2 regions of the Paraburkholderia sp. J10-1 genome follow, and region 1 is predicted to be linked to the other one. Evidence: predicted binding sites of a transcription regulator. Region 1 holds the regulator's gene; the other holds the start of a gene.
The links. The regulator FliA, encoded in region 1, starts transcription of late flagellar genes. The targets are predictions, from matches to a motif close to CTAAAGTTTNNNNNNNNNNNGCCGNTA.
Positions count from the first base shown of each region.

Region 1 (15,762 bases):
CACGCTTCAGACCTTCCTCGACTCGGGTTCGAACGCGATCTTCTTCGCCGACAGCAGCCTGCCGCAGTGCGGCGGCAATCTCGGCACGTTCTACTGCCCCTCGTCCACGCAGTCCTTCAGCGCGGCGCTCGTTTCCAATAACGGCGCGACGTCCGGCACCGCGGCCTTCAATGTCGCGAATGCCAACAGCCTGCTCGGCAGCGGCGCGAACTATGCGGCCAATAACCTGGCCGGGCAGTTCGGGTCGTCGGCAGCCCTCGACCTCGGGTTGTCGTTTTTCTACGGCCGCTATGTCTACTACGGCATGGACATGACCGCTTCCGGCGGCAAGGCGCCGTTTGTGGCGTACTGAAGCGGTGCACTGAAGCGGTGCACTGAAGCGGCGCACTGAGCGCGCCTGGCGGCGCGCGAGCGCGTTGCGCGTCGCGCGCTGCCGTTCGCCGATGATGGCGCCCCGTTTCCATCGGCCGAAATACCCTGATTTACCCGGCTTACTCCGTCAATCGCCGCTTGCCTTGCGCGGCAATAATCGCTGTCACTGAAAAAGGGCGCGCGCGAGCCGCGCAGCCGCGACGAGCGGCGCGCGCCCACGACCGGAGCATGCGTGGCTGAGGACAGCGACCTCGATAAAACCGAATCCGCCACTCCCAAGCGCCTCGAAAAGGCGCGGGAGGAGGGGCAGGTTCCGCGTTCCCGGGAGCTATCCACGTTCGCGTTGCTCTCGGCGGGCTTCTTTGGCGCGTGGATGCTTTCGGGAACGATCGGCTCCCATCTGCAAGCCATGTTGCGCTCGGCGTTCACGTTCAACCATGCCGACGCGTTCGAAACGCGGCGCATGCTCATTGGCGCGGGGCTTTCCGCGCGCGAGGGGTTCCTCGCGGTCATCCCGGTGCTCGCGCTCACGGGCGTGGCGGCGCTCGTCGCGCCCATGGCGCTCGGCGGCTGGCTGATCTCGACGAAGCTGCTCGAACCGAAATTCGAGCGTCTGAACCCGATCACAGGCATTAGCCGCCTCTTTTCCGTCAACGGGCTGATCCAGCTTGGCATGTCGACCGTGAAGACGGCCGTGGTCGGGGTGATCGGCGGCTCTGCGCTGTGGAACCATCGCGACGAAATCCTCGGCCTCGCGATGCAGCCTGCGCCGCGCGCTTTCGTCGACGGCATGCATCTGATCGCGGTGTGCTGCGGCATGACGGTCGCGGGCATGTTCTTTGTCGCGGCAATCGATGCGCCCTACCAGGTCTGGTCGTACTACCGCCGGCTGCGTATGACCAAGGAAGAGGTCAAGCGCGAGCACCGCGAGAACGAAGGCGATCCGCACGTGAAGGGTCGCATTCGCCAGCAGCAGCGCGCCGCCGCTCGCCGCCGCATGATGACCCAGGTGCCCAAGGCCGACGTGGTCGTGACCAACCCGACGCACTTCGCCGTCGCGCTCAAGTACGCCGATGGCGAGATGCGCGCGCCAAAGGTCGTCGCGAAGGGCGTGAACCTCGTGGCCGCGCGCATCCGCGAGATCGCCACCGAGAACAACGTGCCGCTGCTCGAAGCGCCGCCGCTTGCCCGCGCGCTCTACTACAACGTCGACCTCAATCGCGAAATCCCGGGGCCGCTCTATGGCGCGGTTGCGCAGGTGCTCGCGTGGGTCTATCAGCTCAAGCGCTTTCGCGAACATGGCGGCGACGTGCCGATGGAGCCGACCGACCTCGACGTGCCGCCCGATATGGACAAGGGCGCAGTGAGCGACGCCGACGAAGCGAGCGAAGCCGACGAAGCCCTCACGCCAGATGAGCGCACGGCCGCCGAGGCCGCGAATCGCACCAACGCAAATACCGCATCGAACAACGCCGGACGCGCCGACACGAACCCGGCGCGCGACGGCACTGAAGGAGCAACAGAATGAACGCCCGCACCGGTTTTCTCGCGCGGCGCCCGGAGATGCTGCAAGGCACGAATCTGCGCGCGCTGGCGGGACCGATCCTGATCTGCATGATCCTCGGCATGATGATCCTGCCGTTGCCGCCGTTCCTGCTGGATCTGCTGTTCACCTTCAACATCGCGCTCTCGGTGATGGTGCTGCTCGTCAGCATGTACACCATGAAGCCGCTCGACTTCGCGGCCTTCCCGAGCGTGCTGCTGTTCTCCACGCTGCTGCGGCTTTCGCTGAACGTGGCCTCCACGCGTATCGTGCTGCTCGAAGGCCACACCGGCCCGGGGGCAGCTGGCCAGGTGATCGAATCGTTCGGCCACTTCCTCGTGGGCGGCAACTTCGCCGTGGGTATCGTGGTGTTCGTGATCCTCATGGTCATCAACTTCATGGTGATCACGAAGGGCGCGGGCCGTATCGCCGAAGTCTCTGCGCGCTTCACGCTCGACGCGATGCCCGGCAAGCAGATGGCGATCGACGCCGACCTGAATGCGGGTCTCATCAACGAAGATGCGGCGAGAAAGCGCCGTACCGAGATCGCCCAGGAGGCGGAGTTCTACGGGTCGATGGACGGCGCGAGCAAATTCGTGCGCGGCGACGCCATTGCCGGCCTGCTCATCATGGTCATCAACATCGCCGGCGGCCTGATCGTAGGCGTGGTGCAGCACGGCATGCCGTTCAGCTCGGCGGCCGAGACCTACACGCTGCTCACCATCGGTGACGGCCTTGTCGCGCAGATCCCGTCGCTCATCATTTCGACGGCGGCCGGTGTGATCGTTTCCCGCGTGGGCACCAACGAGGACATTGGCACGCAGCTGACCGGCCAGCTCTTTACGAATCCGCGCGTGCTTTTGATCACGGGCTCGATCATCTGCATGATGGGTCTGATTCCGGGCATGCCGCACTTTGCGTTTCTGCTGCTCGGCGGCGGCGCGATCCAGCTTGGCCGCACGATGAAGAAGAACGCCGAGGCGAAGAAGGCGAGCGCCGTGGTCGCGGATACCGCGCCCGCTGCGCTCGCGCCGGCCGAGAACACCGAGGCGACCTGGGACGACGTGGCGCTTATCGACACGCTCGGCCTCGAAGTGGGCTACCGCATCATTCCGCTCGTCGACAAGAACACCGACGGCGAGCTGCTCAAGCGCATCAAGAGCATTCGGAAGAAGTTCGCGCAGGAAATCGGCTTTTTGCCGCCTGTCATCCATATTCGCGACAACCTGGAACTGCGCCCGAACGCCTACCGCATTGCGTTGAAGGGCGTGGAAGTCGGCACGGGCGAGGCCTATCCGGGCCAGTGGCTCGCGATCAACCCGGGCCAGGTGAGCGCGGTGCTGCCGGGCACGCCGACCACGGACCCGGCGTTCGGCCTGCCCGCCGTGTGGATCGATTCGAACGTGCGCGAGCAGGCGCAGGTGTTCGGTTACACGGTGGTCGATTCGAGCACGGTGGTGGCGACGCACCTGAATCACCTCGTCGTCATGCACGCGGCCGAGCTGCTCGGCCGCCGCGAGGTCCAGGCGCTGCTCGAGCGCGTGCAGAAGGACACGCCTTCGCTCGTGGACGATCTCGTGCCGAAGGTGCTGCCGGTCACGACGCTGCAGAAGGTGCTGCAGAACCTGCTGGAAGAAGGCGTGCCGATTCGCGACATGCGCACGATCATGGAATCGCTCGCGGAGCACACGCCTCGCATTACCGACGCGCACGATCTGACAGCGGCGGTGCGCATTTCGCTTGGCCGCGCGATCACGCAGCAATGGTTCCCCGGCAACGCCGACATGCAGGTCATGGGTCTCGATGCGAACCTCGAGCGCGTGCTTTCGCAAACGCTCACCTCGGGCCCGAACCCCGGCCTCGAACCGGGTCTCGCGCATACGCTGCTCACGCAGACGGAGCAGGCGATGGCGCGTCAGCAAGCGCTGGGCCTCTCGCCCGTGATGCTCGTGCAGCACGCGTTGCGCCCCATGCTCTCGCGCTTCCTGCGCCGCAGCTTGCCGCAACTGAAGGTGCTGTCGTATGCCGAAGTGCCGGATACGCGCAACGTGAAGGTGGTGAATGTGATCGGGGCGCATTGATCGCGCCGGGCGCGTTGCCCACCGGATCGAGGAAAAGCCCGCTTTGGCGGGCTTTTTCGTTAGTCGAGCCGCGTGCGGGCGTGGCGTAAAGCCAGCCTGGAGGCCTCCACACGCCACTTCTCCCACTCGCGCACCTCTCGCGCCGATTCCGCGAATTACCCGCATTTCTCCGCCCTGATCCATCGATCATGGGGGCCCCACCTTCGAAATAATTCCAACATCGGAAAAGGCTTTGCGAGCGACGCACGGCCGGCAGCAATCCAGCGCCATTCCAGCAACAGACGACCGGCGGCGGCATCAGCCGCTTACCTCATCAGGGGCTCAGCTTGAACATTCGCAAATTCATCGGTGGCACCAGCCGCGACGCGTTACGGCTCGTACGCGAAGCGTTGGGTGCGGACGCCGTCGTTCTGTCGAACCGCACGCTCGACGACGGCAGCGTTGAAATCGTCGCGCTCGCGGACCGCGATCTCGCGGCGATCGCGCCGGCCGATGCTGCCGCGGCCCAAGCGCTGGTTGGCTTGAGCGGCCAGGGTGGTCAAGGCGGCGCGTTCGCGCAGCCCTCCGCCATGACGCAAATGCCGCGCTCACCGCGCGCTGCGCCCGGCGCACCGGCTGCGCTCGCCGCCCCGATCGGCGCGGCGAACCCCTACGCGAGCGGCATGCCGGACGTGTTCTCATCGGTGTTCGGCGCGAGCCCGGAAGTGGGCGCCGAAAACGGCGGCGCGAATGCCGACGCCGATACGCCGGATGGCGATCACGCCGCCGACACCGCTGTCTCGCTCGGCCAGGCAACGGGCCAGGCACCGGCGGCAGCGTCCGCCGCAGGTGGGTCGCTTTCGCCTTCGTCGCGCGCCGCGGCAGGCCAGCAGGCCGCGCAATCGGCGATGCCGCCGACGCTGCATGCCGCGCTGCAGGCAACGCAATCGCAGCAAACGGTGCCGCACGCGCACTCGCCGCTGCAAATGGCGCTGCAGGCCGCGACCGAGTCGCTTGCCACATCCGCCTTTGCGCCATCGTTTGCGTCCATGACGCCGGCCGCGAACGCCAACGCCCCGGCCGCCGCCCGCGAAGCCGCGGCGCGCCTCGAGCAGGCCGCCGCCGCGAGCGCGAGCGATGCGCCGCGCACGATGGCCGAGTCGAACCCCTGGCTCATCGATCACGCTCGCCGTATCGCAAACCAGCAGAACGCTCCGCGCGTGCCGGGCATGACGCCCGCGGCCGCAGCCGCACGCGGTCTTGGCAATGTCGCCGATCCGGTGCTGCCGCCCGATGTGGACGCCAGCACGCCCGACTGGGCGCTCGAGGCCGCGCACGTCGCCGCGCGCCGCGCAGCACAGCGCCTCGGCCACGGCCCGGAAGCCGCGGGTCCCGCGCCCGGCAGCCGCAACGCGCAGGGCGCCGACGCGGCACAGACCGTGAGCGAAGCGATCCGCGCGCGCATCGAGCAAGTCGTCAACGAAACCGTGATGAACGAACTCGCCTCCATGCGCGGCATGATGGAAGAGCAGTTCGCGGGCCTCCTGTGGGGCGAACGCCAGCGCCGCAGCCCGGTGCAAGGCGCGCTCACCAAGCAGCTGTTCGCCGCGGGCTTTTCGGCGCAGCTCGTGAAGATGATGATCGACCGCCTGCCCGAAGTCGAAACCGAAGAAGCCGGCATGGAATGGCTCCAGTCGGTGCTCGAATCGAACCTGCCGGTGCTCGAAGACGAAGAGGCGCTCATGGAGCGCGGCGGCGTGTTCGCGCTGATGGGCCCGACCGGCGTAGGCAAGACCACGACCACGGCGAAGCTCGCCGCGCGCTGCGTGATGCGCTTCGGCGCGAGCAAGGTCGCGCTCCTCACCACCGACAGCTACCGTATCGGCGGCCACGAGCAACTGCGCATCTTCGGCAAGATCCTCGGCGTTTCGGTGCACGCGGTGCGCGACGGCGCGGACCTCCAGCTCGCCCTCACCGAGCTCAAGAACAAGCACATCGTGCTGATCGACACGATCGGCATGAGCCAGCGCGACCGCGCCGTGGCCGACCAGATCGCCATGCTGTGCGGCGCCGGCCGCCCGGTGCAGCGCCTGCTGCTGCTCTCGGCGACCAACCACGGCGACACGCTCAACGAAGTCGTGCAGGCCTACCAGAGCGGCCCGGAAAACGCGCCGCTCACGGGCTGCATCCTCACCAAGCTCGACGAGGCGACCAACCTCGGCAGCGCGCTCGACACGGTGCTGCGCTACAAGCTGCCGGTGCATTACGTCTCGACGGGCCAGAAGGTCCCCGAGAACCTTTACGTGGCGACGCGCCGCTTCCTGATCCGCAGCGCGTTCTGCATACCGCGAGAGAGCTCGCCGTTCGTGCCGCACGAAGACGATATCCCGGCGCTGCTGTCGGCACTCTCGACGCGTTCGAATTCGCAGGCTCCCGAGGTCAGGTTTGGATAAGTTCGTAATCGATCAGGCTGAAGGGCTGCGGCGGCTCCTCGCGCGCGAAGGCTCGCGCGTGGTCGCGGTCACAGGCGGCGCGGGTTCGCCCGGCCGCACGACCGCCGTGGTCAATCTCGCGGCGGCGCTCACCGCGCAGGGTAAGGACGTGCTCGTGATCGACGAGTGCCTCGGACCCCGCTCGGTCTGCTCGCTGGTGGGCAATGTGCGCGGCGCAGGCAACTTCGCCGCCGTGATGCGCGGCGAGCGCACGCTCGACGAAGCCGTGGGGCGTCACGCACTCGGCTTCGGCGTGCTGGCCGCCTCGCGCGACAACCGCGCGCAGTACACGTCCGCGCAACTGCAAAAAGTCATTTCGGGCCCCGCGGACATCGTGTTGATCGACGCGCAGCTCGATGCCGAAGGCGCGCTCTCGCCGCTCGCCATGCACGCGCATGACGTGCTGATCGTCATGCGCATCGGTGCGCAGTCGATCACGGATGCGTATGCGTGCATGAAGCGGCTGCACTTCGCGCATGCGATCGCACAGTTCCGCGTGCTTGCGAATCATGTCGCGAATGCGAGCGACGCGCACACCGCAATCGAAAACCTCGCCGGGGTGGCGAGCCGCTACCTGAGCGTGTCGCTCGAAAGCGCCGGATGCGTCGCCGCCGATCAGCACATGGCGCAGGCGCTCAAGCTCGCGCGCTGCATCGTCGATGCGTTTCCTTCGACGAACGCCGCGCGCGACTTCCGGCACGTGGCCGCCGAACTGCCGCACTGGCCCATGCGACCCGCGGTTTCGGCGTGCTCGCCGGCCACGGCGCGCGCCAGCGCCGCATTCGTCCCCGCGGACGAAGCACACGAAGCGGCGGGCGACGCACCCGCCGACGACCTGGACGGCGTGCCGCGAGACGGCGTCCAGCTACACGCTACGCATGCAACAAACGCCGCACACAGCGCGCTCGCCGCGAACGCCGATTCGTTCGTAGCCAGCGTGACGGGTGTGCATCCCGCACCCAACGCAACATCCGCGTCCGCACCGGCCCATGTGGGCTGGCGGACCGATACGCCCGCGCAGCGCACGTCGCCGCAGCACGTCTGACGTGCTCACGACGACGCCAATCAGGGACATGAGAAGTGGAGAGCACGATGTATAACGCTCAAGGAAAAATTTCGCAGGCCGACGTGCTTGCGAAGTACGCGCCGCTCGTCAGACGGCTCGGCTTGCAGCTCGTGGCCAAGATGCCGGCGAGCGTGGACCTCGACGACCTGATCCAGGCCGGCATGATCGGCCTGCTCGACGCGGCCAACCGCTACAAGGAAGATCAGGGCGCGCAGTTCGAGACCTACGCGAGCCAGCGCATTCGCGGCGCGATGCTCGACGAGCTGCGCAGCAACGACTGGCTGCCGCGCAGCCTGCGCCGCACCTCGCGCGAAGTCGAAAGCGCGGTGCACCAGGTGGAGCAGCGGCTCGGGCGCTCGGCGAGCGAAACGGAGATCGCCGAGCATCTGAGCATGCCGCTCGACGAATACCAGAGCATGCTGCAGGACCTGCATGGCAGCCAGCTCATCTATTACGAAGACTTCGACCGCTCCGCCGAGGACGAACCGTTCCTCGACCGCTATTGCGTCGATCACTCGGACCCGCTTTCGGCGCTGCTCGACGACAGCCTGCGCGGCGCGCTCGTCGAAGCGATCGAGCGGCTGCCCGAGCGCGAGAAGCTGCTCATGTCGCTCTACTACGAGCGCGGCATGAACCTGCGCGAAATCGGCGCGGTGATGGAGGTGAGCGAGTCGCGCGTGTGCCAGCTGCACAGCCAGGCGGTGGCGCGCCTGCGCACTCGGCTGCGCGAGATGGCGTGGGCCGGCCAGGAGAATTGAGGCGGTAGACGCCGCGCCTTCGCTGGCGTGGGCTGGGTTGCGGTGAAAGAGCCGGGGTGCGGGAGCGCTCCGGCTTTTTTGTTTGGCGGGCAGTTCGAATTGCGTGGTGCCAATTTGTCACCACGCGTGATATAGTGGCTCCACTCCGTCAATGGAGAGCGACGCGAACGTGAACCGCGGGCCGCGCATCCGCCAAACGATGTAGGCGTGTGCCAGGCCCGAAAAAAGGATGAACAATGGCTATCAACAACGGTATGGAAAACTCCAGCCGCGGGCGAATCACTGCCCGGTTGAGCGCGGAGAAACAGGAAATCCTGCAGCTTGCTGCAGACCTTTCGGGCAGCACCCTCAACCAGTTTATTGTGCAGGCCGCGCTTCGGGCCGCGGAGCAGGTTATCGAGCAGGAAGAGGTCATTCGTTCCATTCGCCTGACGATGGACGAATCGAAGCGCTTCTTCGCTTTGCTGGACGAGCCGCCGAAGCCCAATGAAGCGCTGCAGCGCGCGATGGCTCGTTTCAGGAAGAACAAGAGTGCAAACGCAGATTCGTCAGCTGAGGGAGAGCGATGACCGCAGCAGCTTCGACTGTGGCGTCGACTCGATGAGCGAATGGATTCGCCACGTAGCGAGTCAGCACCAAAAGAAGAATCTATCTCGCACTTACGTTGCAGCGGTGTCGTCCGCGCCGCGCACGATTGCGGGCTACTACGCCCTTGCGGCGACAGCGGTAGAAACGCAGGGAATGCCGGCCGCACGGCTGCCGAGGAGCGTGTCCGCAGTCCTGCTCGCCCGGCTGGCGGTAGACAGGCGGCACCAGGGCCTGGGCCTTGGCGAATATCTGCTGATGCACGCACTGGATGTTGTTCTGACGACGGCGGAGTCGGTGGGCGTGCAGTGTGTTCTCGTCGATGCGCTCGATGAGAACGCAGCGGGCTTCTATCGGAAATACGGATTTGAGCCGTTCACCGATGCGCCGCGCAGACTCTTCCTGCCGGTCGCGACGATCAAGCAGGCATGAAAATCTGAAGGCGATCCGTTGCCCCAAACAAAAAAGCCGAAGCGGCAACGCTTCGGCTTTTGTCTTTGGCGAATCCCTGGTGAGCGCCGCTTACAGCCCGAACGCCGGCAGCCGCCCATCGGGGCCGTACAGCATCGCGCCGTTGCCCGTTTCGCCGCGCAGGATCGCGAGCGCGCGGCGGTTATGTTCCATGCGCGTGCGGATCATCATGCCGATCGTGAGATTCTTGCGGCGCGCGCGTTCGGTCGAACCCTTGAGCAACTCCCACTGGCTCGCGAGACGCGTGTCGCCGTCGCAGGCCATTTCGATGCCTTTGCGGCCGCCGGGGAGGCCGAGGCCTGCCAGCTGCGCGTCGCGCGCCTTTTCGAGGCCTGCGAGACGCTGCGTGAGCGTCGTCTTCTGCTCGACGATTTGCGGGAGCGCCTCCATGCCGTCGGCCGACACGAGCGCCTTTTCTTCATAGGCGAGCAGCGACGCGAACGCCTCAACCGTGGCGTGTTCGTCGATCAGTGTGGCCAACAGGGCATCTTTCATTGCAAGGCACCAAAAAAGCGAAGTGTGCGCGGCGCTCGTGCGTCGAACGTCAGTTAGCCGACGTCGGCTTAACGAGGTCGCGGGCGGTCTGAATCACGCCGTCGGCAATCTTGCCGGAATCGATCTGCAGCGTGCCGTTGCGGATCGCGTCCTTGATCGACTGCACGTGTGCCGTGTCGATGTCGGCGGAGCCGCTCGCGGCGAGCGAGCGCATCGTCGACGACAGCGACGAGAGGTTCACGTTCGCGCCCGCAGCGCTCGTGCTGCTTGCCGCGCCGGAGGTGGCCGCGCTGTCGGTGCTGGCGGCGCTTACGCCGCTCGAATCGGCTTGCGAGCGCGCAAGGCCATCCTGCAGCGGGCGCGGATCATTGCGGGTGGAGGAGTCAACTTTCACGATGGGCTTTCCTGATCGATTTGACCTTGATAACGGCATAGGTCGGGCCGAACTTTAGCCGAAAATCCCACCGTTACATGCTGTTACGTGTGCTGGCGCACAAAGCCGGAAACCGCCGGATCGGGCCGCCGGTTGGGGCTGAAACCGCCTCGATCCGGCCCTTACCAGATCTTGCTGAGCCTAGATTTGCACCTGCACGGTGCCGGCGTCCTTGACCACGCCCGAGATGATCTGGCCGCCGCTCGTGCGCACGCGCACCTGCTGGCCGGGTTCGGCGTTGTTCAGCGCGCTGCCTTCGGCGGAGATCGTGAAGTTGCTGCCCACGGCGATCACCTTGACGGTTTGTCCGATCACGACCGAAGCCGCGCTGCGCAGCATGTCGGTGCGCAGCGGCAGGCCCGCGGCAATACGCGCGAGCGCGACGGCGCCCGTTGCCTGGTTGGGATCGGTGATGATGGTTTGCGGCAGGTTCGCGAGGTCGCCCGCGCGCGGCATGAAGTCCGCGGCCGAGAGGGCCTCGCCCGCGCCGATCTGGCGCGAGGCCACGTAGTAAGTCACGTCCACGGCAATGCGCGCGCTCAAATAGAGCGTCCACGGCTTCGCGCCGATGCAGCGCACGCCCACGGTCGTGTGGCCATACGTGCGCGCGCCCGGCGGCATGAACGGTTCGAGCGAGGTGCAGGCCGCGAGGCCGCGCGGGAACACCGGCGCGACCGTAATGTTCACGTGGCCCGGCAGGCCCGCCGACTGCTGCTGCAGGAAGGTGAGCGCGACGGCGCGAATCGATTCGCCGTCCTGCTGACCGGGCGGTACGGTCTGCACGCTCGTGGCGACGGCGCTGGTATTCGGATTGGGCGGCGCGCTGGCGCTTGCATTGGCAACCGGCTTCGCGCCAGCATCGACGACTACGGCGGCGACACGGTTAGCGGTGCCTGGCAAGCTCACGCGCTGGAGCGTGCCTGCGTTGTTCGGGTTGGCCGGCGGCACGCGCACGGGCTGAGCGCTCGCACCCGGCGAGGGTATCGTGACGATGCGCGGCGCGTTGCCTTGGGGCGCGCGTTCGCCGGGACCCGGAATCGTGATCATGCCGTTCGAGTCGACGCCCGCGCGCGCGTCCTCGGGTACGCCGCGCGAATTCAGATCGGCGTAACTGGCCGCGCGCAGCGGCGCGGCGTCACTGGCGGGTGCATTGGTGGCGGCATTCGTGGCGGCATTCGTGGCGGTATTGCCGGCCGTAGCCGCCGCAGGCTTCTTCGCGTTGCTGGCGAGCAGCGCGTTCATCTGCGCGGCGTCGGCGCCCGCGCGGTCGCCGTTGCCCGCAATAAAGATCTGGCCGCCCGCGCCCTCGGGCTGCGGTGCGGTTTGCGCCGCCGTTTGCGCCGCAGTTTGCGCATGAGCGAGCGCGCCACCCAGGGCGCAGCCAAGCACGCACGTCCAGGACACGCTCCACGACAGCGCGCGCGCACGCCGCTTCAGGCCCGCGTCGGGCCTGCGCAAAGAGGCAGTTTGCGGCATCGTCGTTCTCCATCGAATGCATTGACACGCTTCGCATTCTAGGCGGCCGCCCCCGCGCGCTTGCGTCGAATAGAGGGGCGCTTTACCGGCTATTCGTCCGATTGGTTCTTGCCACCCCCGCCTAATATTCCACTCCATGCGCAAAGGCCTTCGGGTCACGCGCCTAACGTTTGCGCCGGTTTCTTCGCCGATGGCGAGCCTGCCGCGCTCACGCCGAATCCTTTTTCGCTTCACGGAGAACGCCCGATGCTGGACAAACTCGATGCCGAATTCGCCTTTGGGCGCGAAGCGCTCGATGTGCGCGCCACGCGGCAGGCATTGATCTCTTCGAACATCGCGAACGCCGACACGCCGGGCTACCAGGCGCGCGACGTGGACTTCTCGGCTTCGCTTGCGGGCGCGCTGCGCCAGCAAGGCGCCGGCGGCACGGCGGGCATGGCGGCCACCTCGGGCGGCAACGTCCAGCCGCTCGCCATGGCGCAGCCCGCGGGCGTGACGAGCGGCATGCAGATGGCGTCCACGGAGTCGGGCCACATGGCCGGCGACGCGAAGCTGATCCCGACCGGCGGCCCGGCCGACACCTACAAGAGCCAGCTCATGTTCCGCACGCCGGTGCAGCCCGCGCTCGACGGCAACACGGTCGATCTCGACACCGAACGCGTGCAGTTCGCCGACAACGCGCTGCACTTCGAGTCGGGCATGACGGTGGTCTCGCAGCAGATCAAGACGATGTTGTCCGCGATCACCTCGGGCTCGAGCTGATCGGCGCGCGAGCGAAGCGGCAATACGTACGCAACAACGAAGCCATGAACGACCAACGCGCGCGCGACGCGCACCTGATGTGAGGTCAACGAAACCATGCCATCCCTGATGAACATTTTCAGCGTTGCGGGCTCCGCCATGACGGCGGAATCGCAGCGTCTGAACGTGACGGCGTCCAATCTCGCCAACGCCGACAGCACGACCGGCCCCGACGGCCAGCCGTACAAGGCGAAGCAGGTCGTGTTCGCGGTCAACCCGCTCGGCGGCGCGCGCACGGCCTCGGGCCAGCAGGTGGGCGGCGTCAGGGTGACCGGCGTGGTGGACGACCCCACGCCCATGAAGCAGACCTACGACCCCGACAGCCCTTCCGCCAACGCGGACGGCTACGTGACGATGCCCAACGTCGATCCGGTGCAGGAGATGGTGAACATGATCTCGGCGTCGCGCTCGTACCAGGCCAACGTCGAAACGCTGAACACCGCCAAGCAGTTGATGCTCAAGACGCTCACCATCGGTACGTAAAGCGGGTACTTGAAGCGGCGAACTGAAGCACAGCACGCACGACACAGTAATACAGAGACCAGCGGGCGCGAAACGAAGCCGCGCCCGCCACCACCACACGCCAAGCACGAAGCGCAATCGAGGGAGAACGCGTTGAGTTCCAGCAACACAACCATCGGCGGCAGCACCGCCACCGTGTCGCAGCAACTGCTCGACACCATGAACGGCACGAGCTCGTCGAGTTCGGCGTCGTCGAGCGGCACGAGCGCGAGCGACCTGCAGACCACCTTCCTGCAACTGCTCGTCGCGCAGCTGCAGAACCAGGATCCGACCGATCCGATGGACAGCTCGCAGATGACCTCGCAGCTCGCCCAGATCAACACGGTGTCGGGCATCCAGCAGCTCAACACGTCGCTGTCGTCGCTTTCCACGCAGCTTTCGGCGGGCCAGAACGCGCAGGCTGCGCTGCTCATTGGCTCGACCGTGCTCGCAGCGGGCAGCAGCGCCACGGTGTCGAGCGGCACGGCGCCGCAGCTTGGCGTGACGCTGCCTTCGGCGGTGTCGGACGTGAAGCTCACGATCACGAACTCGGCAGGCCAGGTCGTCAACACGCTCGACCTCGGCGCGCAGTCGGCCGGCACCGTGCCGGTCACCTGGAACGGCAAGGACACCTCGGGCAACACGGTCGCCGACGGCACCTACACGATCAGCGCCACGGCGACGACCAACGGCCAGTCCGCCACGGCCACCGCGCTCGTCGCGAGCCAGGTGCAGGGCGTGGTCCAGCAGTCGGACGGCACGGCGAGCCTCTCGCTCGCCAACGGCAAGACGGTCCCGCTTTCGAGCGTGGGCGCCATTCTCTGAACTCGATAATCAACGCGATAAGCGCGGAGTAGACAAACATGGGCTACCAGCAAGGATTGAGCGGCCTCGCCGCGTCGTCGAACGACCTCGACGTGATTGGCAACAACATCGCCAACGCGAACACGACCGGGTTCAAGGAAAGCACGGCGCAGTTCGCCGATGTCTACGCGAACACCATCGCCACTTCGGTCGGCAACCAGATCGGTCTGGGCGCCGCGCTCTCGACGGTGCAGCAGGACTTCTCGCAGGGCACGATCAACACGACGGGCCAGGCGCTCGACGTCGCGATCAATGGCAACGGCTTCTTCCAGATGTCGAACAACGGCACGATCACGTACTCGCGTAACGGCGTGTTCCAGCTCGACAAGAACGGCTATATCACCGACGCGCAGGGCAACGACCTGATGGGCTATGCCGCCAGTTCGACCGGCGTCATCAACACGGCGCAGACCGTGCCGCTCCAGGTGCCGACGACCAATATCGCGCCGGTCGCGACACAGAACGTCACGGCGCAACTGAACCTGAACGCGCAGGCGACTGCCCCGACGGACGCGACGTTCTCCCCGACCGACTCGAACAGCTACAACTACTCGACCTCGATCACGGGCTATGACTCGCTCGGCGGCGCGCAGACGATCAACCTGTACTTCGTGCAGAGCGCCACCGGCTCGGCCGAGGTGTACGCGGTCAACAACGGCACGACGACCGATCTCGGCCAGATGAGCTTCAACGCCTCGGGCGCGCTCTCGGGCACGACCGATCCGGCAGGGGTGGCGACGGCCGCGACCGGCCAGTTCCAGCTCACCATTAACCCGACCGACGGCGCCTCGTCCCAGACCGTCAATATCAACTTCACGGGCACGACCCAGTACGGCAGCGCCTCGGGTGTGAACAATCTCGCCCAGGACGGCTACGCGAGCGGCACGCTCTCGAACTTTTCGATCGGCGCGGACGGCACGATTACCGGCAACTACTCGAACGGCCAGACCATGTCGCTCGGCCAGATCGTGCTCGCCAACTTCAACAACCCGAACGGCCTCCTGAACCTGGGCGGCAACCAGTTCCAGGTGACGGCCGCCTCGGGCGTGGCGCAGGTCTCGACGCCGGGCAGCACGAACCACGGCACGCTCACGGGCGGCGCGCTCGAAGGGTCGAACGTCGACCTGACGAACCAGCTCGTCGACCTGATCACGGCACAGCGCAACTACCAGGCGAACGCGCAGACCATCAAGACGCAGCAGACCGTCGACCAGACGCTGCTGCAGATGTAACGCGCCTAACCACGTACCGGGCACATCATGGACCGACTGATCTATACCGCGATGACGGGCGCGAGCCAGGCGCTCGAGCAGCAGGCCGTCGTCGCGAACAACCTCGCGAACGTCTCGACCACGGGCTTTCGCGCGCAGCTCGCCAACTTTCGCGCCGTGCCGATGTCGTTCGGCGACGGCTCGACGGTGAACGACCAGACCACGCGCACCTTCGTGCTGTCGGCGACGCCTGGCTCGGACATGACGCCCGGTGCGATCTCGCACACCGGCAACCCGCTCGACATCGCCATCCAGGGCCAGGGTTTCATGGCCGTGCAAACCGCGGACGGCAACGAGGCCTACACGCGTGCGGGCAACCTGCACGTCGATGAGAACGGCCAGCTCGTCACCGCCGCCAACCAGCAGGTGATCGGCGGCGGCGGCCCGATCGCGGTGCCGCCGGGCTCGGCGATCACGATCGGCAAGGACGGCACGGTTTCGGCCATCGCGCCGGGCAGCCCCGCCAACGCGATCGCGATGATCGACCAGATCAAGTTCGTCAACCCGCCGGCCGGTGCGCTCACGCGCGGCGACGACGGCCTGTTCCACACGGCGGACGGCAATCCCGCCGACG
Region 1 covers NZ_CAJMYW010000016.1:93,958-109,719, reverse strand. Annotated here, with positions in the region: gene U5A65_RS33290 (DUF3443 domain-containing protein) at 1-352, shown strand, start outside; gene flhB (flagellar biosynthesis protein FlhB) at 605-1,900, shown strand; gene flhA (flagellar biosynthesis protein FlhA) at 1,897-3,996, shown strand; gene flhF (flagellar biosynthesis protein FlhF) at 4,323-6,428, shown strand; partial or broken gene U5A65_RS33270 (MinD/ParA family protein) at 6,421-7,203, shown strand; gene U5A65_RS33265 (RNA polymerase sigma factor FliA) at 7,560-8,291, shown strand; gene U5A65_RS33260 (DUF1778 domain-containing protein) at 8,528-8,860, shown strand; gene U5A65_RS33255 (GNAT family N-acetyltransferase) at 8,823-9,308, shown strand; gene U5A65_RS33250 (flagellar protein FlgN) at 9,399-9,842, opposite strand; gene flgM (flagellar biosynthesis anti-sigma factor FlgM) at 9,892-10,236, opposite strand; gene flgA (flagellar basal body P-ring formation chaperone FlgA) at 10,417-11,751, opposite strand; gene U5A65_RS33235 (flagellar basal body protein) at 11,998-12,513, shown strand; gene flgC (flagellar basal body rod protein FlgC) at 12,610-13,035, shown strand; gene U5A65_RS33225 (flagellar hook assembly protein FlgD) at 13,234-13,878, shown strand; gene flgE (flagellar hook protein FlgE) at 13,917-15,149, shown strand; gene flgF (flagellar basal-body rod protein FlgF) at 15,177-15,762, shown strand, end outside.

Region 2 (15,762 bases), on a different contig from region 1:
GATCGCCGCACAGGCCGTGCCACGCTTCCTCATTCGATGACCACGCTTAACCATCCCTCCGGCAACGCCGGGTGCATCAGCCAGTACGATCCGCAAGCTTTGCCCGTCAGCGCCGCACAGGCCATCGTGCTGCAGTGGGTGACGCCGCTCGCGGCGAGCGAGCGCGTGCCGCTACGCGAGGCGCTCGCGCGCGTGCTGGCCGAAGACGTGATTTCGCCCATCGACGTCCCGGCGCACGACAACGCCGCGATGGACGGCTATGCGTTCGACGGCGCGGCGCTGGCCGACGCCTCCGGCCGTCTCTCGCTCACTGTGTGCGGCAAGGCCTTCGCCGGTCACGCCTACCCGGGCGAAGTCGCCGCGCTCGCCTGCGTGCGCATCATGACCGGCGCGCCCATGCCCGCGGGCTGCGACACTGTCGTGCCCCAGGAGCACGTGTCGGCACACGGCGACGCCATCTCCTTCGAAGCGAACGTCGTCAGGCGAGGCGCGAATGCGCGCCGCAAGGGCGAGGATCTCGCGCACGGCGGCGTGGCGCTCGCGGCAGGCCGCGTACTGCGCGCTTCGGATATCGGCTTGCTTGCCTCGCTCGGACTCGTCGAGGCGAACGTCAAGCAACGCCTGCGCGTGGCCTACTTTTCGACCGGCGACGAATTGCGCTCGCCGGGCGAGCCGCTCGAGCCCGGCTGCATCTACGACAGCAACCGCTACGCGCTCGGCGCGATGCTCCAACGCCTGAACGTCGAGGCGATCGACCTGGGCGTCGTGCGCGACGACCCGGCGGCGCTCGCGGCAACGCTTAGAAAGGCTGCCGAAAGCGCTGATGTCGTGCTAACCTCCGGCGGCGTCTCGGTCGGCGAAGCCGATTTCACGCGCACCCAGTTGCAAACGCTCGGCGACGTCTCGTTCTGGGGCCTCGCCATGCGTCCTGGCCGCCCGCTTGCGTTCGGCCGCATCTGGTCGGGCGGACGCCCGGGCGCGGGCCGCGCGGCGCTCCTGTTCGGCTTGCCCGGCAACCCGGTCGCGACCATGGTCTCGTTCTACCAGATCGTGCGCCCCGCGCTCATGGCGATGGCGGGCGCGCAAGCGCAGCCCGTCCCGCTCGTGCCGGCACTGAGCGATCAGCCGATCAGAAAGCGGGCGGGACGCACGGAGTTCCAGCGCGGCCTTGCGCGCCGCGATAACAGCGGCCAGTGGCGCGTCACGCCGACCGGCTCGCAAAGCTCGGGCGCACTCAGCACGATGAGCGAGGCGAACTGCTTTATCGTGCTCGCCCACGAAGCCGGCGATCTCGACGCCGGCGACGCCGTCGACATCATGCTGTTCGATGGGCTCGTCTAGCGCGACGGCGCCGCAGAGGCCATCAAACGTATCCACACGTCCACACCTGCATAACGGACCGACTACTATGAAAAAACAGATCTCGTTCATCGCTGCGGGCCAGACCGCCAAGGCGCTCATCCTCGTGTACCTGACCTTCAGCGTGCCTATCGTGCTGCTCGGCGTGCTCGTGGCGTTCGTGCGCTATGGCTCGGTCGAACTCTCGACCATCTTCAGCGCGCTGCTGCTCAATGCGATCGTCGGCTTCATCCTGCTGTGGATCGCCTGCCACGCGTACAACTGGGTGGCCTCGCGCTTTGGCGGCATCGAGATCCATCTCTCCGACGTGCCCGAGGAAGCGTGATGACCGCAACGATTCGCGCCGCCACGCCCGCCGACGTCGGCGCCATGCACGCGCTGATGTATGAACTCGCCGAGTTCGAAAAACTCACGCATCTGTTCACGGGCACGGCCGACGGTCTCGCCGACGCCCTGTTCGGCGCGCGCCCCGCTGCCGAAGCGCTGGTGGCGGAAGACGCCGGCCGCATCGTCGGCTACGCGCTCTTTTTCCACAACTACTCGACCTTCCTGAGCCGCCGCGGTCTCTATCTCGAAGACCTGTACGTGCAGCCGTCGCAACGCGGCACCGGTCTCGGCACGGCAATGCTGCGCGCGCTCGCGGCGATCGCTGTCGAACGCGGCTGCGCCCGCTTCGAATGGACCGTGCTCGACTGGAACACGCCGGCGATCGGCTTCTATGAAAAGCTCGGCGCCACCGTGCTGCCCGACTGGCGTGTGGTGCGCATGACCGGCGACGCGCTCGACAAGCTCGCAGCGCCTGGCGAGACGGCGCTCGGGTAACACAACCGAACCGCACGCTCGAATGCAAACGGGCCGCCTGATTCAGGCGGCCCGTTCCCTTTTGGCGCGGCGGTTTTCCTCACTCGTCGCCGAATCCGCCTTCACCACCCGCTTCGCCATTGCGCAGCGCGTCGCCAAGCAGATTCGCGGCGGCCTCGCCCGGCAGCGCTTCGACGTCGCGCAGCTTGCGGTTCATCGCGCGAGTGCGCACCTCGGCGGCCTCGATGGAACGCGTGACGGTTTCGAGCTGCGACTTCGTGCGCGCGAGCACGTCGCCGAACTTGCCGAACTCCGTCTTCACCGCGCCGAGAACCTGCCACACCTCACTCGAACGACGCTCGATGGCAAGCGTGCGGAACCCCATCTGAAGACTGTTGAGGAGCGCCGTAAGCGTAGTCGGCCCGGCGACGCTCACGCGGTAGTCGCGCTGCAGCACATCGGTCAAACCGGGGCGGCGCAGGATTTCCGCGTACAGCCCTTCGGTCGGCAGGAACAGCAGCGCGAAATCGGTCGTGTGCGGCGGCGCGACGTACTTCTCGGCGATGGTGCGCGCCTCCGCGCGAATGCGCAGTTCGAGCGCGCGGCCCGCCTCCTCGATCGCGAGCGCGTCCGCGCGCTCCTGGGCGTCGATCAGACGCTCGTAGTCCTCGCGCGGAAATTTGGCGTCGATGGGCAGCCAGACCGGCTCGCCGGTTTCCCCAGCGCCGACGCCACGCCCGGGCAGACGAATCGCGAACTCCACGCGTTCACTGCTCCTCGGCACCGTCGCCACGTTTTTCGCGAACTGGTCGGGCGTGAGCATCTGCTCGAGCAACGCTTCGAGCTGCACCTCGCCCCACGTGCCGCGTGTCTTCACGTTGGTGAGCACCTTCTTCAGGTCGCCCACGCCCGCCGCCAGCGTCTGCATCTCGCCCAGCCCGCGATGGACCTGCTCCAGCCGGTCGGAAACGAGCTTGAACGATTCGCCAAGGCGCTGTTCGAGCGTCGCGTGCAGCTTCTCGTCGACGGTGCGGCGCATTTCCTCGAGCTTCGCCGCGTTGTTCGCTTCGATGTCCTTCAGACGCTGTTCGAGCGTCGCGCGCACTTCGGCGAAGCGCCGGTCGTTGACTTCGGTGAGTTGCGCGAGCTGCTGCGTGAGCAACGAGCCGAAGTGGCGCAGCGCGGCGCCCTGCTCGTCGCGCGCCACCTGGGCTTGTTGATGCAGGCTCTGGCGCACGGCGTCGAGCTGTTGCGTATTGGTCGCCGTGAGTTTGGCGAGCTGCTGGGCGAAGCCGTCGATCTGGCTGTTCTGCACCGTTGCCATGCTACCGAGCTGCGCTGCCAGCGCCTGCTGCACCTGCGCGAAGCCGCCGCCGAATTCGCTGCGCGAGCTTTGCGCGGTACGCGCGATCTCGTTGCGCAGTTCGCGCTCGATGCGCTCGGCCGCGCGCGCCTGCGTGTCGGTCGAGGCGGCGAGGCGATCGCTCAGCTGATCGAGCGCGTCGAGCGTGGCCTCGGTGTCGCCCTCGCCATGACCGTGACGCGCGCGCAGCAACGCGACGAGCGTCACGACGAACGCGATCGCCAGTGCGATGATCGCCAGCGACATGACTGCAAACGGGCTCATGTACGCGCTTTCCCCAGCACGGCGGGGTTGATCGGGTTAGGCGGCTGCCCCGCGCGCGGCCCTTCGCCGAGCGCGGCGATGAGGTTGTCGGCGGCGAGGTTCGCCATGGCGCGGCGCGTGGCCTCGCTCGCACTCGCAATGTGCGGCGTGAGCACGACGTTCTCCACTTCGAGCAGCGCCGGATGCACGCGCGGCTCGCCCTCGAAAACGTCGAGGCCCGCCGCCGCGATCTGGCGCGTGCGCAGCGCGTGCGCGAGCGCCGCGTCGTCGACGATGCCGCCGCGCGCGATGTTGGTGAGCGTGGCCGTGGGTTTCATCAGCGCGAGTTCCGCTGCGCCGATCGTGTGATGGTTTTCGGCCGTATAGGGCAGCACGAGCACGACATGGTCGGCCTGCTTGAGCAGGTCTTCCTTCGAGAGATAGTCGGCGTTCAGTTCGCGCTCGATCTCAGGCGCGACGCGCGAACGGTTGTGATAGACCACGCGCATGTTGAAGCCACGCGCGCGGCGCGCGAGCGCCTGACCGATACGCCCCATGCCGATCACGCCGAGCGTGGCGCCATAGATGTCCGAGCCGAGAAACGCGTCGAACGACCACTTGTCCCATTTGCCCGCGCGCAGGAAATGTTCGGACTCCGTCACGCGGCGCGCGGCTGCCATCATGAGCGCCCAGCCGAAGTCGGCCGTGGTTTCGTTGAGCACGTCGGGCGTGTTGGTGCCAAGCACGTTGGCCGCGTTGAAGGCGGCCATGTCGAAGTTGTTGTAGCCCACGGCCATGTTCGACACCGCGCGCAGGCGCGGCGCGGCGGCGAGCGCGGCGGCGCCAATCGGGTCGCCCGCGGTGAGCGCGCCGTCCTTGTCCGCGAGACGCTGGTGCAGCGCCTCGGGCGCAAGCGCCTCGCCGTTGTTCCAGTCCACGTCGAAATATTGCTTCAGCCGATCGATCACATCGGGAAAGATCGGGCGCGCCACGAGAATCTTTTGCATCGTTGCTCTCCACACTTCAGTCGTTGTCCGTCATTGTTGCGCGTGACGGTGCGCTCAGGGAAGTCTCGCGCGCCTTTCGAAAGCGGTTTCCAGGCGGCTTGCGGCTAGACGAAAAAGAGCCACGTGGCCGCGAGAAAGACAGGCGTGAGCAGCACGCCCGACCAGCCAAGATAGCCGAAGAAGCCCGGCATGCGCACGCCGCGCGACTGCGCGATCGCCTTCACCATGAAGTTCGGCGCGTTGCCGATATAGGTGAGCGCGCCCATCCACACGGCGCCCGCCGAAATCGCGGCCAGCGTCTTCGCGCCGCCGGACATGAGCGCATTGGCGTCGCCGCCCGCGAGATTGAAGAACACGAGGTAGGTGGGCGCGTTGTCGAGAAACGACGAGAGCAGACCCGTCGCCCAGAAGTACATCGCTTCGTTGGGGCGGCCCGGCGCGTCGTTCACGAAGCGGATCAGCGCGGCGAATGCGCCCGCCTCGCCCGCGCGCAGCATCGCGATGACCGGCGCGATCGTCACGAAAATGCCCGCGAAGAGTTTGGCCACCTCGACGATCGGCGCCCACTCGAAACCGTTGTCGGCGCGCGCCTGTTTCGACGTGAACGCAAGTGAGATGAGTGCGAGCGCAACAAGTCCCGCATCGCGCACGAGGTTCTGCAGCTGCACATGCGCGCCCGCGACTTCGAAGACGATACCCGGACGCCATATGCCGCTCATCAGCACGAGCGCGATGAGCAGCGCGAGCAGCACGAGATTCGCCTTGCCACCGATCGCGAGCGCGCCGGTGTCCGGCGTCGGGTCGAGCGAGGCGGCGCGCACTTCGCCGGCCTGACGGAAGTACCCGCTATCGAGCGCGTAAAACGCCGCGAGCAGCACGCCGCAGACGAACAGCATCGGAAGCGCTAGATGCTGCGCAGTCCAGAAGAATCCCACGCCGTTGAGGAAGCCGAGGAAAAGCGGTGGGTCGCCGAGCGGCGTGAGCAAGCCGCCCGCGTTCGCGACGAGAAAGATGAAAAACACGACCACGTGCACGTTGTGCCGTCGATTGTCGTTGGCGCGCAGGAGCGGCCGGATCAGCAGCATCGCCGCGCCCGTCGTGCCCATCACACTCGCGAGCACGGTGCCTAGCGCGAGGATCGACGTATTCATGCGCGGCGAGCCACGCAAATTCCCATACACGCAGATGCCGCCTGCGATCGTATAAAGCGCGCCGAGCAGCACGATGAACGGAAGATATTCGTCGATCACGGCGTGCACGAAGAGCGGATACGTCGCGCCGGGACCGTGCGTGGCCGCGAACGGCAGCAGGAAGGCCAGCGCCCAGGCCGCCGAGATCTTGCCGAAATGGTGATGCCAGAACGTGGCCGCGAACATGGGGAAGAACGCGATCGACAGCAGCATGCCGGCGAACGGCAGCGCCCAGGCCGCGCCAAGCGAGGCGCCGTCGAACGTCGCAGCGTGTGCGCTCGTGCTGAACAGTGTGAGTGCAGCGAAGAGCGCTCCCGCGCAGGCGCTCGCCGCGTTGCGCTTACGCGCCATGCACGACGATCACATGCACGCGATACGGCCCGTGCGCGCCAAGAATGATGGTCTGCTCGATGTCGCCGGTGCGCGAGGGCCCCGAAACGAAATTGACCGCACGCGGCAGTTCTCCGCGCTCGGCGCGCATGAGCGCGAAGGCGTCCTCGTGGCCCGCGACGATGCGCGAAGCGGGCACGACAGCGATGTGCGTTTCGGGCAACAGCGCGCCCGAGGCCCAGGTTTGCGGGCTGGAGAGCAGCACCAGCGTGCCGGTTTCGGCCGTGGCGCAAAAACACCCTGTGAGGCCGACGAGATCGCGGTCTTCCGGCTTGCGGAATTGAACCGCGAGACCCGCGCCGGCCCAGTCGAAGGTTTCGAGCGTTTGCCACGCGACAGCCTGCATCGGCAGGCTGCGCTCGGCGAGATAACGTTGCGCGGCGGCGGGCACGTCGGCCATCTGCTGGACTTCGTCGACGGTGCTCGACATCTTGCGCGCCTCGCCAACGAAGCGCGCAACGAGGTCGCCTTCGAGCGGCGGACGCGGACCTTCGGGATGCTGCGCGAGGTAATCGGCCACGGCTTCGCGTTCGTGCGCCGCGGGCGTAGCCTCGCGTCCCTGCGCCGCGCGAATGCGCGCGAGTATGCTGCGGCGGGCGGCCGTCGTGTCCATGAACGTCCTCGTCAGATGAAGAAAAGCGACGCGCCGATTATACCGGGGCGTCGCCTTGTGATTGACGGGTTCCGTGTGCGCTTCTTTACGCGCCTATTTGCCCGCGCACTCCTCTTCCACGGGCTGCTCGATGCCGAACACCTGGCGCAGATAGGCGAGATACGCCTTGTCGTCGCACATGTTCTTGCCCGGCGAATCGGAGAGCTTGGCAACAGGCTGGCCGTTGCAGCGAACCATCTTGATGACGATCTGCAGCGGCTGATAGCCAAGGTCGTTGGTGAGGTTCGTGCCCACGCCGAACGCGAGGCGGCAGCGGTCGCCGAAACGCTCGTACAGGCGCAGCACCTTGGGAATGTCGAGCGCGTCCGAGAAGATCATCGTCTTCGTGCGCGGGTCGCAGCGGTTGTCCTCGTAGTGCTTGAGCAGGCGCTCGCCCCACTCGAACGGATCGCCCGAATCGTGCCGTGCGCCGTCGAAGAGCTTGCAGAAGTACATGTCGAAGTCGCGCAGGAAGGCCTGCATGCCGTAGACGTCCGAGAGCGCGATGCCGAGGTCGCCGCGATACTCCTTCGCCCACATCTCGAAGCCATAGATTTGCGAGTCGCGCAGACGCGGCCCGAGCGCCTGACACGCCTGCAGGTACTCGTGCGCCATCGTGCCGAGCGGCGTGAGGTTGTGCTTCATCGCGTAGTAGACGTTGCTCGTGCCGGTGAACTGCTCGCCGAGATCGTCTTTAAGCGTGAGGATGACTTCCTCGTGCCAGCGCTTCGAGAAACGGCGGCGCGTGCCGTAGTCGGCGATCTTGCAGTCGGCGAATTCGGGCTTCGCGCCGAGCAGTTCGATCTTGTGGCGCAGGCGCTCGCGCCCCTCCTCATACTGCGGATGATGCTGCGTGTTGCGGAAATACACCTCGTTGACGATGGCGAGCACCGGGATCTCGAAAAGGATCGTGTGCAGCCACGGCCCCTTGATCTCGATGTCGATTTCGCCGTTGCCCTTGGGCGACGGCGTGATCGAGATGTACTTTTCGTTGAGGTGAAAGAGCGCGAGAAAGTCGATGAAGTCGCCCTTGATGAAGCGCATCTTGCGCAGATACTCGAGCTCGGGCTCGGCGAAGCGCAGCCTGCAGAGCTTCTGGATCTCGCTGCGGATCTCGTCGATGTAGGGCACGAGATCGACGTTCGGCGTGCGGCAGCGGAAACGGTATTCCACATTGGCCGCTGGGAAATGATGCAGCACCACCTGCATCATCGTGAATTTGTACAGATCGGTATCGAGCAGCGAAGTAATGATCATGATGGGCCAGCCGGACTGCAATCGGATAGCGCCCGCGAAGCGGGAACCGGAGCCGCTGCGCGGCAGATGCCTCGCAGCGGCTCCGGGCGGCGAGCGCCAGCGGTGCGCCCATGTTACCCGAATGCCTGCGCGCCCCGCTTGCCCGCCGGCACGTCCCCTTGTTCGCAAGGGGTAAAACGGTGCGGATCACCCCATCATATAAACTAATCACGAAACGATATAAGGACGGTTACGGGCCCGTGGTTGGGGTAATTCCTCATCAGTTACAATAGCGCCTTTGGCGAACCGCCATCCCCCGATACAAAAAGCTTGCAGGAGCTGCCTGAATGACTCACGTTGTGACCGAAAGCTGCATCAAGTGCCGCTATACCGACTGCGTCGATGTGTGCCCGGTGGACTGCTTTCGCGAAGGTCCCAACTTCCTCGCGATCGACCCGGACGAGTGCATTGACTGCGCCGTGTGCGTTGCGGAATGCCCGGTGAACGCCATCTACGCCGAGGAAGACGTGCCTGGCGACCAGCAATCGTTCATCGAGCTGAACGCCGACCTCGCCAAGAACTGGCCGAGCATCACCAAGACCAAGGCGCCGCTGCCGGAAGCCGACGAATTCAAGGACGTGAAGGACAAGCTCGCGCTTCTCGCACGCTGATTGCACGTTAATCGCACGCTGATCGCGGATTGCCCTTAAAGAGATAGCGACGGGGTATTGACAGGTCTAGCCATACCCCATAGAATCTCGTTCTCTGCTTTTGTTGATCCCCGATAGCTCAGTCGGTAGAGCGCCGGACTGTTAATCCGTAGGTCCCTGGTTCGAGCCCAGGTCGGGGAGCCAAGATTCGCAAAAGCCCGTTAATCACAACGGGCTTTTTTATGACGTAAAGAGTTGTAGCTGTATTGTTGTTCCCCGATAGCTCAGTCGGTAGAGCGCCGGACTGTTAATCCGTAGGTCCCTGGTTCGAGCCCAGGTCGGGGAGCCAAAATATCGAGGGGTTGCGTGTTTGCACGCAACCCCTTTTTCTTTTGCTGCGCGTGTTGTGCATACAGCGAGGCTGCATCGTCAGTGCAGCCGAATGTCTTCGCAGTCTCACCCTGACACTCCCCACCCTCCCCGATAATGTCGATTCGTCATCTTCGGGAATCCGCATGAAATCCGCCCGCCTCACCGCCCGCCTCACCGCCCGCCTCACCGCCCTCCTCGCCGGCGCGAGCCTCGTCGCCTCGGCCGCTGCCCACGCCGAACAGATCGGCAGCGTGAACACCAACTTCCGCGTGACCGGTTCCGACAAAGTCGTCGTCGAAGCCTACGACGATCCGCAGGTGCAAGGCGTCACCTGCTATGTCTCCCGCGCGCGCACGGGCGGCGTGAAGGGCACGCTCGGCATTGCGGAAGATCCGACCGAGGCGTCGATCGCGTGCCGGCAGGTCGGGCCGATCTCGTTCACAGGCCCGCTCAAGCAGCAAGACGACGTCTTCAACGAGCGCATGTCGTTCCTGTTCAAGACGTTGCACGTCGTGCGCGTGGTCGACGCGAAGCGCAACGCGCTCGTGTATCTGACCTACAGCGACCGGGTGGTGAGCGGCAGCGCCAAGAACAGCGTCACGGCCGTACCGGTGCCGGCGGGCACGACGATTCCGCTGCGCTAAACTGGGGATCTGAGCCGGATCCCTCACCATGACCGATTCCCGTTTTCGAGATTCCGCCCGCTACTGGCGCACGCCGCTTCTGCCCGGCGCGGATCTCGTCACGGCCGAATACAACGAACATACGTTCGCGCCCCACTGGCACGAGGCGTACACGATCCCCGTAATCGAGGGCGGCGCCGAATGCTATCGCTATCGCGGCGCGCAGCACGTCGCCGAAACGGGCAGCGTGCCGGTCATCAATCCCGGCGAGCTGCACACAGGCTCGCGCGCCGCCGAGGAAGGCTGGAGCTATCGGGTGATGTACGTGCCGATCGACTTCCTGCACGATCTCGCCGGCGAAATCGCGGGGCGCGCGCAGCCGCTGCCGTGGTTCGACACGGAGGTGATCCACGATCTCGATCTCGCGCATCGGCTCTCGCGCGCACACCGTCTGCTCGAAGCCGACGCCGACTGGCGGCGCGCCGCAGCGCAATCCAGCACGAGCGCCGGCTTGGCGGCGCTTCCCACCGCTTCCGATGCGCAGCGCTCCGATCTGCTCGCCGTAGAAGGTGCACTGCTCGACGCGCTCTCGACGCTGCTCACGCGCTACGGCCGCACGCGCGAGGCCGCGCTCAGGCATGGCCCGAACGATCCGCGTGTGGAAACGATGAAGGCGCTCCTCGCCGCCGATCTCGCCATGCCGCTGCGCGTAGCCGATCTCGCCCACGCAGTCGGCCTTTCGCCCTTTCACGCCACGCGGCTCTTCACGCAGGCGACCGGGCTGCCGCCGCACGCCTGGCGCACGCAGTTGCGCCTGCAACGCGCGCTCGGCCCGTTGCGCGAAGGCGCCTCGGTGGCCGACGTCGCCGCGGCGAGCGGCTTCACCGACCAGAGCCATTTCACACGGCACTTCCGGCGTATGTTCGGCGTGCCGCCGGGGCGCTGGCAGTCGTCCTGAAGGCGCAAGCCCGCCTCGCGCCGCAAGAACGTACAAGCCACCCGCACGGGCGGCCGTTATGCTGTCCCCTTGTATCAGGAGGACAGTTTGACCACGCATCCCAACCGCTTCACCGAATTCATCGCCGGCGCGCGCGACACGATCCCCATGATGATCGGCGCCGCGCCGTTCGGCGTGATCTTCGGCACGCTCGTCACCTCGGGCCCGCTTTCGCTCTGGCACGGCCAGTTCATGTCGCTCGCCGTGTTCGCCGGCTCCGCGCAGTTCATCGCGCTCGGGCTGATCGCCTCGCACGCGAGCTTCGCTGTCATTCTTGCCACCACGTTTATCGTGAACCTGCGGCACGTGCTCTACAGCGCAACGCTCGCGCCCTATGTCTCGCATCTGCCGCTGCGCTGGCGTCTCGTGCTCGGCGGCCTGCTCACCGACGAGGTCTTCGCCGTCGCGTGGGCGCATTTCCGCCGCCATCCGCCCGGCGACGACGTCTCGCCGTGGCATTTCCTCGGTTCGGGCGTCTCGATGTACCTGAACTGGCAGCTCTGGACCGCGGCCGGCCTGCTGTTCGGCGCGGCGTTTCCGGGCCTGCAGTCGCTCGGCCTCGACTTCGCAATGGTCGCAACCTTCATCGCCATCGTCGTGCCACAGTTGGTTGCCGTGCGCTACCTCGCCGCTGCCGCGACCGCGGGCGCGCTCGCCTTTTTCTGGCAGGGCTGGCCGTACAAGCTCGGGCTGCTCGGCGCCGTGCTCGCAGGCGTGGTCGTGGGCGTCGTCCTCTCGCGCCCGGGTTCCTCGCGCGGCGTCCGCGCCGCAAGCGACTCCGCCCGCAAGCCCACCAACGTCCAACGCACCGCAGGAGCCGGGCAATGAACTACGTCGTCCTGATTCTCGGCATGGCCCTCATCACCCTCGTCATTCGCACGGCGGTGTTCGTGCTCGGCGACCGGCTCGTGTTCCCGCCGCTCGTGCGCACCGCGCTCGGCTTCGTGCCCGTTACCGTACTCACGGCCATCATCGTGCCGATGGCGGTCTCGCCCCACGGCCAGGGCGCCGAGCTGACCTGGCGCAACCCGCAGCTCGTCGGCGCGCTCGCGGCCATTGTTGTCAGCGCGCTCACGAAGCGGCCGCTCCTCACCATCGCGGTCGGGCTCGGCGTGTTCTTCCTCTGGCAAGGCGTCGTGCTGCGCTAGAGCGTCCCCTCGCCCCTTACGCTCAAGTTTCACCCCGGCGCGCCGTTAAACCCGTCAAGGCCTGCTCTGGCAGGCCACTGCTCGAACGGCGAGAGCACGCGAGAAGCGATAAGGATTACACCGGGGCAACCACAATGGGGCATATCACCCTTAACCTGAAGGATGAAACGCTTGCGTCGCTGCGCAAGGATTTCGACGCGTTCCTGCGCGTCTCGCTCAAACTCGACCCGCAGTTCGCCACGCCGGAATTCGAGGACTACCTGCGTGCGAAGCTGCTCGACAACATGACGCCGCTCACGGAGCACGCTGTCCAGCGGCTCCTGCAAGGCGGCCAGTACGCATGGGCCAAGCGCACGCTCGACAAGGAGTTCCCCGAGGTCGTCTCGATCCTGATGCGTCAGGCGGGCGAATTCGGTTTCGGCTTTGCGTCGCGGCCCGAGTGGACACCGGACGAACTCTCGAAGCAGTGCCGCGACTGGGCGGCCGCCATCGTGAGCGAAGCCCAAGGCGAAGAAGCGCTGATCGATCCGCTGGCTGCGCAGATCAAATCGGGCGTGCAGGACATCCAGACGCTCGAAGAGACGATGCAGACGCCCGCGTGGCGGCTCACCGAGTCGCTGCGTCAGCGGGTGTACGAAGCGAAGATCGGCTGCGAGCAGGCTAGCGGCAGCCTGGCGCGCGAGCGCCTGGGTGAATTGCGCGGGCTCTTGAGGCTCGGCGTCACGCATGGCGTGTTCCAGAAGCAGGAAGCGCAACAGATCATGGAATATCTGCGCCTGCTCAAGCCCGAGATTTTCGTCGAGGAGCCCGACGACGTCTTCACGCGCCTCGCCGCGTGGCTGCGCAACTTCTTCATGCCGCCGCAGCGTGGCACCGCGCGCGAACAGGGGCGCTAGACGCGCCTCGCTGAGAACGCCCCGCCAGGCGCGCCCCGCTAGGCGCGCCCCTTAGTCCCACATCTTCCTGAGTTTCGCGGCGATCTCGACCTTCGCATGCGCGGCGGCGGCGAGTCCCGCCGCGCTCGGTGCGCTCGCCACGGGCGCGGGCGGCCATGCGCGCGATTCGAATAGCGGCAGCATCGGCGCGGCGATGAAGCGCGTGCGCGAGGCCCATACGTGCCGGTCGCCCGACGCCACCTGGTTGTGCACGTAAAAGCGCTGCGGCACGACGATGTGCAGATCCTCTTTCGCGCGCGTCATCGCCACGTAGAGCAGCCGCCGCTCCTCCTCCAGCTCCTCGTCGCTGCCCGCGCCGAGATCGGACGGAATGCAGCCGTCCACGCCATTGAGCACGAACACGTTGCGCCACTCCTGCCCTTTCGCCGAATGGATCGTCGAGAGGATCAGATAGTCCTCGTCGAGCAGCGGATCGGCGGATTCGGCGCTCGTGGCGTCCGGCGGATCGAGCGTGAGTTCGGTGAGAAAGCGCTCGCGCGAGGCGTAAGTGCTCGCAATGCTCTCCATTTGCAGCAAATCGGCCAGACGCACCTGGGCGTCCTCGTGATTGCGCTCGAGATGCGGCTCGTACCAGCGCCGCACGCGCTCGAATTCGGCGGGCCACGGTGTGGCGCGCATGGAGAGACTGTCGATCAGCGACGCGAACGCCGGCCAGTCCTCAGCCGCGCGCGGCGGCGGCGCGAAGGCCGCGAGCGCCTCGGCGGCGCGATACGCGCCCGTGCACGCGGCCACCTGGTCGAGCAGGCGCGCGGCGTTGGCGGGCCCCACGCCCGGCAGCAATTGCGTCACGCGAAAGCCCGCCACGCGATCGAGCGGATTCTCGGCCCAGCGCAACACCGCCAGCACGTCCTTCACGTGCGCGGCGTCGAGAAAACGCAGGCCGCCGAACTTCACGAACGGGATATTGCGCCGCGCCAGTTCGATCTCGAGCGTGGCGCTGTGGTGCGCCGCACGAAACAGCACAGCCTGCTGCTTGAGCTTCATGCCCGCTTCACGCGCCTCGAGAATCTGTTCGACGACGTAGCGCGCCTGAGTCGCCTCGTCGGCCACGGTGACGAGGCGCGGGCGCTGCTGCGAGGGGCGATCGGTCCACAGGTTCTTGGTGAAGCGCTCGGCGGCGGCGTCGATCACGGCGTTCGAAGCGGCGAGGATCGGCGCCGTCGAGCGGTAGTTGCGCTCGAGCGTCACCTGGCGCGCGGGCGGATCGAACTGCGCCGGAAAGTCGAGAATGTTGCGCACCGTCGCGCCGCGAAACGAATAAATCGCCTGGGCGTCGTCGCCGACCACGGTCAGGCCGCGGCCGTCGGGCTTGAGCGCGAGCAGGATCGAGGCCTGCAGGCGGTTGGTGTCCTGGTATTCGTCGACGAGGATGTGATCGAAGCGGCCCGCAAGATCGGCGGCAATCGCCGGCTCCGCGGCCATGTGCGCCCAGTAGAGCAGCAGGTCGTCATAGTCGAGGACGTTCTGCTTTTGCTTGGCGTCCACGTAGGCCGCGAACAGCGCGCGCAGTTGCGGCTCCCATTCGAGGCACCACGAGAACGACCGATTGAGCACGCTGGCGAGCGAGTCGCCCGTGTTGACCGCGCGCGAGTAGATCGCAAGGCACGTCGACTTCGAGGGGAAGCGCTTTTCCTTCGCCGAGAATCCGAGTTCGTGGCGCACGAGGTTCATCAGATCGGCGGAATCTTCGCGGTCGTTGATCGTGAACGCCGGCGAAAGGCCGATGTGATCCGCGTACTCGCGCAACAACCGTGCGCCTACGCCGTGAAAAGTGCCCGCCCAGCTGAGCCCTTGCGCGAGCACTGCGGCCGCGCCCGGCGCGCTGGCGGCGATGCGCGCCACACGCCGCGTCATTTCCTGCGCGGCGCGCCGCGAGAACGTAAGCAGCAGGATGCGGTGAGGGTCGGCGCCACCCGCGATCAGATGCGCGACGCGGTGAGCGAGCGTATTGGTCTTGCCCGACCCAGCCCCTGCGATCACGAGCAGCGGGCCCGGCAGCGCCGAGCCCGGCACGTAGCCCGCTTCGCCGCCGTGCTCGACGGCCTCACGCTGCGCGTCGTTGAGTTTCGCGAGCCACGAAGAAACGGCATTGGCCGCGTCGGCACGCACCTGGCTGGCGTCGGAGACAGAAGAATCGGCAACGGAAACTGTGGACACGGCGGGCGCTGGGACGATGGACGTGGCGAATCGGAAAGAGGCGACGCATACTGTATATCCATACACCCCGCATCCGCAAGCGCCTGATTCCATGGCGATCTGGCGGGATTTAACGACAACGCCGCGGCGCGTTTCGAGCATCATGAAGCGAAGCGGCGGCGTCCGTTGCCGGACGCCGCCGCTCTCGGTGTGCGAACAAGGTCAGCGCCCAGTACACGGACGCCGCCTGCATCAGCCGCGCGTTAGCGCGTTATTCCGATTGGCCGCCCTGCTGCTGGGCCGACATGCCGTTCATCTGATCCTTCATTTCCGAATCGTTGGCCTGACGGTCGGCCTTGTGGTTGATCTTCGCGTCCTTCACCTGCGCCTTGTACTGCGACTTCGCCTGCTTCTTCGCGTCGCTGTACTCGGCGTTCGCCGACTTCTTCGCGCTGCGGTATTCCGCGTTCGCGGCGGCGTTGGCGTTGCGCTTTTGCACCAGCGGGTCAGCGGATTGCGGAGCAGTCAGCGCTTGCGGGGCGGGCGCGGGTTGCGCGATGCCGGCGGCCGCCGGCGCGTGGCCCGTCACCTGGCCCGGCGCTTGACCAGGCGCAGCACCCGGCGCGCCGGAAGGCGCCA
Region 2 covers NZ_CAJMYW010000013.1:112,895-128,656, forward strand. Annotated here, with positions in the region: gene glp (gephyrin-like molybdotransferase Glp) at 37-1,341, shown strand; gene U5A65_RS30880 (hypothetical protein) at 1,409-1,684, shown strand; gene U5A65_RS30885 (GNAT family N-acetyltransferase) at 1,684-2,181, shown strand; gene U5A65_RS30890 (DNA recombination protein RmuC) at 2,261-3,787, opposite strand; gene U5A65_RS30895 (D-glycerate dehydrogenase) at 3,784-4,773, opposite strand; gene U5A65_RS30900 (sodium:proton antiporter) at 4,878-6,314, opposite strand; gene U5A65_RS30905 (lactate utilization protein C) at 6,304-6,966, opposite strand; gene pncB (nicotinate phosphoribosyltransferase) at 7,060-8,262, opposite strand; gene fdxA (ferredoxin FdxA) at 8,589-8,912, shown strand; tRNA gene U5A65_RS30920 (tRNA-Asn) at 9,020-9,095, shown strand; tRNA gene U5A65_RS30925 (tRNA-Asn) at 9,165-9,240, shown strand; gene U5A65_RS30930 (CreA family protein) at 9,407-9,907, shown strand; gene U5A65_RS30935 (AraC family transcriptional regulator) at 9,936-10,844, shown strand; gene U5A65_RS30940 (AzlC family ABC transporter permease) at 10,992-11,711, shown strand; gene U5A65_RS30945 (AzlD domain-containing protein) at 11,708-12,031, shown strand; gene U5A65_RS30950 (DUF4088 family protein) at 12,166-12,927, shown strand; gene U5A65_RS30955 (ATP-dependent helicase) at 12,979-15,237, opposite strand; gene U5A65_RS30960 (hypothetical protein) at 15,395-15,762, opposite strand, start outside.
Region 2: the regulator FliA is predicted to act here: its motif matches at 12,053-12,079, upstream of U5A65_RS30950 (DUF4088 family protein).